2 regions of the Micromonospora sp. NBC_01405 genome follow, and region 2 is predicted to be linked to the other one. Evidence: riboswitches for the same ligand, from Rfam matches in the RefSeq annotation. Region 2 holds a riboswitch; the other holds the start of a gene.
The links. Region 2 has a riboswitch for cobalamin ahead of bluB (5,6-dimethylbenzimidazole synthase). Riboswitches for the same ligand answer to the same signal wherever they lie in the genome.

Region 1: it holds a riboswitch for cobalamin, as region 2 does, so the genes downstream of both, OG559_RS23005 (VWA domain-containing protein) here and bluB (5,6-dimethylbenzimidazole synthase) in region 2, are expected to answer to the same signal.

Annotation. Positions count from the first base shown of each region.
Region 1 is NZ_CP109532.1:5,288,864-5,292,481, reverse strand. Features, by position in the region: gene cbiE (precorrin-6y C5,15-methyltransferase (decarboxylating) subunit CbiE) at 1-949, opposite strand, end outside; cobalamin riboswitch at 1,016-1,161, shown strand; gene OG559_RS23005 (VWA domain-containing protein) at 1,207-3,216, shown strand; gene cobO (cob(I)yrinic acid a,c-diamide adenosyltransferase) at 3,216-3,618, shown strand, end outside.
Region 2 is NZ_CP109532.1:2,582,233-2,585,850, forward strand. Features, by position in the region: gene OG559_RS10605 (DUF2231 domain-containing protein) at 1-490, opposite strand, end outside; gene OG559_RS10610 (hypothetical protein) at 674-1,018, opposite strand; gene bluB (5,6-dimethylbenzimidazole synthase) at 1,087-1,731, opposite strand; cobalamin riboswitch at 1,766-1,965, opposite strand; gene OG559_RS10620 (crotonase/enoyl-CoA hydratase family protein) at 2,135-2,902, shown strand; gene OG559_RS10625 (dihydrolipoyl dehydrogenase family protein) at 2,988-3,618, opposite strand, start outside.

The DNA of each region.
Region 1 (3,618 bases), 2.7 Mb from region 2:
GGCGCTCGAGACCGGCCAGGGCGTCGGGCGCCGAGCCCTCGACGAGACGCAGGCCGGGAACGCCGAGCGTGGCGGCGTTGCGACGCACGAGCGCGGCGCGGTCGGCGCGGGACTCGATCGCGATCGTCCGCGCCGTCGGCCACGCACGCATCCACTCCACGCCGATCGAGCCGCTGCCGGCGCCGACGTCCCACAGCAGTTGACCGGGAGCGGGCGCGAGCCGGGCCAGGGCGCTGGCACGCAGGTCGCGCTTGGTGATCTGCCCGGCGTGCTCGAACGCGTCGTCGGGGAGCACCCCGCCCGCGGCCCAGCCCGGTCCGGTGCCCCGGATTTCGGCGGCCAGGACGTTCAGCCGGGGCACGTCCACGACGTTCCACGAAGCCGCGGTCGACTCGGCACGCGACTCACCTGCGGCGCCGAGGTCGCCGAGCACGGCCAGCCTGGACTCTCCCCAGCCGAGTCCGGTGAGCAGCGCAGCGACGGCGGCAGGCGTCGTTTCGTCGCTGGAGAGCACGAGCAGCCGCCGCCCGGGGGCGAGCGCGGGGACGACGAGGCGCACGTCGCGGCCGACCAGGCTCACCGTGGTGACGGACTCCGCCGGCCACCCGAGACGTGCTCGAGCGAGCGCCACGGAGGAGACCGCAGGCACGATCGTCACCCGTTGCGGGCCCAGGATGTCCAGCAGCGTCGTGCCGACGCCCGACACGAGCGGGTCGCCCGACGCCAGCACGACGACGGGCCTGCGCGCGGCGCCCAGCAGGCCCGGCAGATTCTCACGCAGCGGCGACGGCCACGCGACGCGCTTCTGGCCGTCGACCGGCGGCACCGCATCGAGATGCCGGGCTCCGCCGAGCAGCGTCGCAGCCCCGTGCACCAGCGTCCGAGACGGCTCCGGAAGGCCCGCCCAGCCGTCGGCCCCGAGCCCGACAACGGTCACGTGCGCCTCCATGGTTGCACCCTAGCCCGGTCCGCCCGGCCGCCGGACCGCTGCCTGGGCCGTCAGGACGGCGTCTAGGGTGATGCGAAGGTTCGAGGTGCCCCACGGCCGATGGCCACGGGGAGAATCTGGGAAGCCGGTGAGAATCCGGCACAGGGCCCGCTGCGGTAACTCAGGCACAGACCTGGGAAGTCCGAAGACCGGCCTCGATCCGAGCCGCGACGCGTCCGCGTCGTGGACGGTCATGGCAGATCGAGCGGGAGCCCTATATGCCAGCGCAGTACCCCTTTTGTGCCGTCGTCGGCTCCGACGACATGACTCTCGCCCTCACCCTGGTCGCGATCGATCCGCTCATCGGCGGCGTCCTGGTCCGCGGGGAGAAGGGCACCGCCAAGACCACCACCGTGCGCGGCCTCGCCGAGGTGCTGCCGCTGGTGCGGACGTATGCGGGCGACCGGTTCTCGGTCGACCCGGACGATTCCCTGGCGGTCTGCCCCGACGGGCCCATCGACGCGTCCACGCCCGTCGTCGAGCGGCCGGTGCGGCTCGTCGAGCTGCCCGTCGGTGCGAGCGACGACCGGGTGACGGGCTCCCTCAAGCTCGACGCGGCGCTGCGCGACGGCGTAGTGGCGTTCGAGCCGGGCCTGCTCGCCCGAGCCCACCGCGGCCTGCTCTACGTCGACGAGGTCAACCTGCTGCACGACCACCTCGTCGATCTGCTGCTCGACGCAGCGGCTACCGGCCGGGTCAGCGTGGAGCGCGACGGCTTCTCAGTCGAGCACGCCTCCCGGTTCGTGCTGATCGGCACGATGAACCCCGAGGAGGGCGAGCTGCGTCCGCAGCTGCTCGACCGGTTCGGCCTGACCGTCGAGGTCGCCGCACCGCGCGACCCCTCCCTGCGGGTGGAGGTCGTGCGTCGCCGGCTGGCGTTCGACGCCGACCCGGAGGGCTTCACCACACGCTGGGCCGACGAGCAGGACGCCCTGCGCGCGCGGCTGGTGGCAGCCCGGCGGCTCGTGCTGGGCGTCGTGCTCGACGACCGGACGCTGACGACCATCGCCGAGGTGTGCGCCGCGTTCGACGTCGACGGCCTGCGCGCGGACCTCGTCACCGCCCGCACCGCCTCGGCGCACGCCGCCTGGCAGGGACGCGCGCACGTGACCCGCGAGGACGTCCGCGTCGCCGCCCGTCTCGCGTTGCCGCACCGCCGGCGCCGCAACCCGTTCGACGAGCCCGGCCTGGACGAGGACCGGCTCGACGACCTGCTGGGCAACGACGACCCTGACCCCGGACCGGACGGGCCCGACGACGGCCCCGGTGGTCCCGGCGGCGGGCCGCCGGACGACGCCCCGCAGGACGGCCGGTCCCGGGACGTCCACGACTCCCACGCCGCAGGATCGCCCGCGCCGGACAACGCGCCGCAGCCTGCCGTTGCCGGATCGGTCGCGTCCGCCGGCGAGCCGGCACGCGCCCGCCTGCTCGTCGTACGGGGCACCGGCGAAGGCCAGGCCGGCCGCCGGTCCCGGGCACGCACACCTCAGGGCCGGGTCGTCGGGCAGCAGCGCGGATCGTCCGTCGCCAGGCGCCTGCACCTGCCGGGCACCATCACCGAGGCGGCACCGCACCAGCGTTCCCGTGGCGGCTTGGTCGATAGCCGCGGTCTCGTCTTCGCCCCGGGCGACCTGCGCCGCGCAGAAACCGTCGGGCGGGAGTCGAACCTCGTCCTGCTGTGCGTCGACGCGTCCGGCTCGATGGCCGCGCGACGTCGCATGGAGCAGGTCAAGACCGCCGTGCTCTCGCTGCTGCTGGACGCCTACCGCCGCCGGGACAAGGTCGCGCTGGTGACGTTCCGCCAGCGCACCGCCGACGTCGCCCTGCCGCCGACCGGGTCCATCGATGTCGCCTCCCGACGCCTGGCCGACCTGCCGGCCGGCGGGCGTACGCCGCTCGCCGAGGGCCTGGAGCGCTCTGCGGAGGTGCTGCGCCGCGAGGCGCTGCGCGACCCGTCCCGCCGGCCGCTGCTGGTCGTGGTGACCGACGGCCGTGCGACCTTCGGGCCGGACGCGCTCGGTCGTGCCCACCGCGCGGCGACGCACCTGGCCGCCACCGGCGTGCAGAGCGTCGTGGTCGACTGCGAGACCGGACGCTTCCGGCTCGGCCTTGCCGCGCAGCTGGCCGCAACCCTGCAGGCCGAGCACGTGCCGCTCGGTGAGGTGACCGCCGAGGGGCTCACCGGCGTCGTCCACACGGCGACCGCGCCGCGCGAGGGGGTGGCCTGATGCCGCAGGGCAAGCCGCTGGTCGTCCCGGACGACGGCATCACCACCCGTGCACGGCGCAACCGCCCGCTGCTGATGGTCCACACCGGCAACGGCAAGGGCAAGTCGACCGCTGCCTTCGGCCTGGCGATACGCGCCTGGAACCAAGGTTGGGACATCGGGGTCTTCCAGTTCGTCAAGTCGGCCAAGTGGCGCATCGGTGAGCAGACGGTGCTCGAACGGCTCGCCCGCCTGCACGAGGAGACCGGCGAGGGCGGGCCCGTCGAGTGGCACAAGATGGGCTCGGGGTGGTCCTGGAGCCGCAAGGGCGGCACCGACGCAGACCATGCCGCTGACGCCGCCGAGGGCTGGGCGGAGGTGAAGCGGCGCATCCAGGCCGAGCGGCACCAGCTGTACGTCCTGG
Region 2 (3,618 bases):
CCCCCTGCTTGTACGCCAGGTGCCCCCCGAGGTAGGCCCCCGCGCTCGCCGCGGTCAGCCCGAGGTACGCCAGCGCCCGCCCGGTCCCGTGCCGCCCACTCAGCCGGGCGGCCAGCGAGCCCGTGTACAGGGCCAGGCCGACGGTGTTGGAGGCGGCGTGCACCAGGCCGACCCGCCGCTGGTCCCGGGTGAGGGCCGCCCAGTCGTTCAGCCCGGCGACCGCCGCCGGGAGGGCGCCGACCGTGCCCAGCCCGACCAGCGTGGTGGCCGCCCGACGCTGACCGGGCATGAGGTCCAGCACGGCGGCGCTGATCCAGGCGCCCACCGGCACCTGCACCAGCGCCGGGTGCAGCGGATGCCCGAGGAAGACGCCGTGCAGCAGGTCGCGCACCCGCTGCGGGCGGATGGTGGCCTGGACGGCGCGCTGCAACCGGTCCCCGACCCGGTCCAGCGCCGAGTTCTGTTCGATTCTCGTCAAGAGTGCCCGCATCCCGTCCGGCTTCCCGGCAGGAGCGGTCGCAAACCGGTCGGCGGTGACGAGCTTGTCGCCGTACGTGTCAACCGGCCGTCCGGGGACGCGGCCGACACCGCCGCCGGACCCGCACGTCACCGGCCCGGGTGCCGGCGGCGGGGTCCCCGCGCTGCCACCGGCCAGCAGCGCGGGGCCCGGCGACTATTGCCAGGGGCCGCTGCGGCAGATGAACCTATCGGTGTCGCTGTACTGGGTCACGCTGCCGTCGAAGTAGCTGTAGCTGACCCGCACCTGCAGGCCGATGTTGGAGAAGGGGCAGCTGGCGAAGAGGGTCGGTCCGGCGCTCGTAAAGGTCCCGACGCTGCCGGAGTACCAGGTGACCGTCCAGGTCGTCGTGCCGGTGCTGGTGGCGTCGCAGTAGAACTGCGACCCGCCGGACTCACAGAAGGGCGCGGGGGCGCTGGCCAGGGCCGGGGTGGCTACGGCGGCGGTCAGGCCGAGGGTGGTGAGGACGGAGGCGAGCAGGACCCTGACGGTGGCACGCATGAAGATCCTCCCGAGCGTAGCGGGTTGGGTACCGAGGGTGAACACCACGCTATCTCAGCAATCGAGGTTCATGAATCGGCCGTTCGCCGGTGGGTTACCGCCCAACGGTCGTGGTGCACCGCCTCGGCGAGAGGACGCTTCCGCCGCCATCCGTGCCGTTCCAGGTCTGGCACGGTCGCCAGGTGGCTGACCGGCCCGAGGCAGAGCCACGCCACCGGCCGGATGCCGTCCGGAATGCCGAGCAGCCCGGCCAGGAACGGCTCCCGGTAGAAGGAGACCCAGCCGACGCCGATCCCCTCGGCGGTGGCGGCGAGCCACAGGTTCTGGATGGCCAGGCAGACCGAGTAGAGGCCGGCGTCGGCGATGGCGTGCCGCCCGAGGACGGCCGGGCCGCCCCGCGCCGGGTCGTAGGTGACCACGATCGACAGGGTCGACTCCAGCACTCCGTCGATCTTGATCCGGGCGAACCGCTCGGCCGCCTCGCCGTCGAGGGTGGCGGCGAACGTATCCCGTTCGACCTGGACGTGCTCGTGGAACCGGCGGCGGGTTTCGGCGTCCCGGACCAGGACGAAGTCCCACGGTTGCGAGTATCCGACGCTGGGCGCGGCGTGCGCCGCGTCGAGGATCCGGTGCAGGGTGTCCGCCGGCACCGGCTCTCCGGTGAACTCGGCCCGGACGTCCCGGCGGCGGTGGATGGTGTCGTAGATGTCCACAGGCAGGCTCCCGCTGCGCTCGGCCCACCGCTGCGGTGGGCACCCGACGCGAGGCCGGTCTTCGGACTCCCGGATCGACGCCCGACCGTCCGCCTTCCCAGCCGTGCGGCCAGTGGCTGCGCGTGACGCGCGTGGACGGCGGCTCCCCGGTCACCGCGGCGGGCCCGTGCCGGATTCCCACCGGCTTCCCGATTCTCCCCGCAGACGCGGGGCACCTCACATGATCGTGCCGCCGCCGATGCTAGCGCCGCGCGCGTGCGCCGTCGGGACGGACGGGCCGCTACGGTCGATGTCGGGGTGTCCACCACCACCCCGAGGGCCGGCCCGCCGGCCACCTCGGCATGCACCGCCAGCCCGGCGGCCCGCAGCCGAGGGTCAAGCCGTCCGACCAGGAGGGACGCCAATGGGGGTACGGGTCGAACGCGCCGGGGCCGTGACCACGGTGATCCTGGACCGGCCGGCTGCCCGCAACGCCGTCGACGGGTCGACCGCCCGGGCCCTGGCCGACGCGTTCCGCGCCTTCGATGCCGACCCGGAGGCGGCGGTGGCCGTGCTCTGGGGAGCGGGCGGGACGTTCTGCGCCGGGGCGGACCTGAAGGCGATCGGCACCCCCGGCGGCAACCGGGTCGAGCCCGACGGCGACGGCCCGATGGGCCCGACGCGGATGCGACTGTCCAAGCCGGTGATCGCGGCGATCTCCGGGTACGCCGTGGCCGGCGGGCTGGAACTGGCCCTCTGGTGCGACCTGCGGGTGGCCGAGTCCGACGCGGTGCTCGGGGTCTTCTGCCGGCGCTGGGGGGTGCCGCTGGTCGACGGGGGGACCTTCCGGCTGCCCAGGCTGATCGGCGAGAGCCGGGCGATGGACCTGATCCTCACCGGCCGACCGGTGCCGGCCGAGGAGGCGTACGCGATGGGTCTGGTGAACCGGCTGGTCGCGCCGGGTGAGGCCCGGGTGGAGGCCGAGCGGCTGGCCGCCGGGATCGCCCGCCACCCGCAGACCTGCCTGCGCAATGACCGGGCGGCGGTGCTGGCCGGCGCCAACCTGACCGAGCCGGAGGCCTTCGCGGTCGAGCTGGCCCACGGCGCGGAGTCGCTGGCGGCCGACGCGGCGGCGGGTGCGGCCCGCTTCGCCGCGGGCGCCGGCCGGCACGGCGCACCCGCGTCTCCCTGACCGGCCACACCGCACCCGCCCCCTGACCGTCAGCACCGCACCGGCACGACCTCGTGCTCGTCGGACGATCAGGGAGCCACCGGCGCTACCTCAGGTTGCGCAGGGCGTCCTCGATGGCGCGGTGGAACGTCGGATACGCGTAGATCATGTTCCGGAGCTGGGGCAGCGGGACCGCCGCGTGCACCGCCACCACCAGGCCCGACAGCACCTCGCCGCCGGCCGGGCCGACCGAGGTCGCGCCGACCAGGACGCCCCGGTCGGCGTCGGCGACCAGCTTGATCAGTCCGTCGGCCTGGTGGATCCAGCCCCGGGTGGACGAGCCGAGCCGGCTAACGCCGACCTGCACGTTGATGCCGCGCTCGCGGGCCTGCCGCTCGGTCAGCCCGACCGCGCCCACCTCGGGGTCGGTGAAGGTGACCCGGGGCAGCGCCCGGTAGTCGGCGTGCGGCACGCCGCCGGCGATCCCGGCCCCCGCCGTGCTCGCCGCGCCGCCGACCACGCTGGCGGTGCCGCTGGCGTCCGGGCCGGACCGCGCCCGCCGGACGTGGTCGAGCACGTCGGCGACCACGATGGCCGCCTGGTACATGGCGATGTGGGTGAACGCGCCCTCGCCGGTCAGGTCACCGACCGCCCAGAGGCCCTCGGCGGCGCGCATCCGGTCGTCGACGGCGAGGTATCGCTGGGACGGGTCCACCCCGACGCCGTCCAGCCCCAAC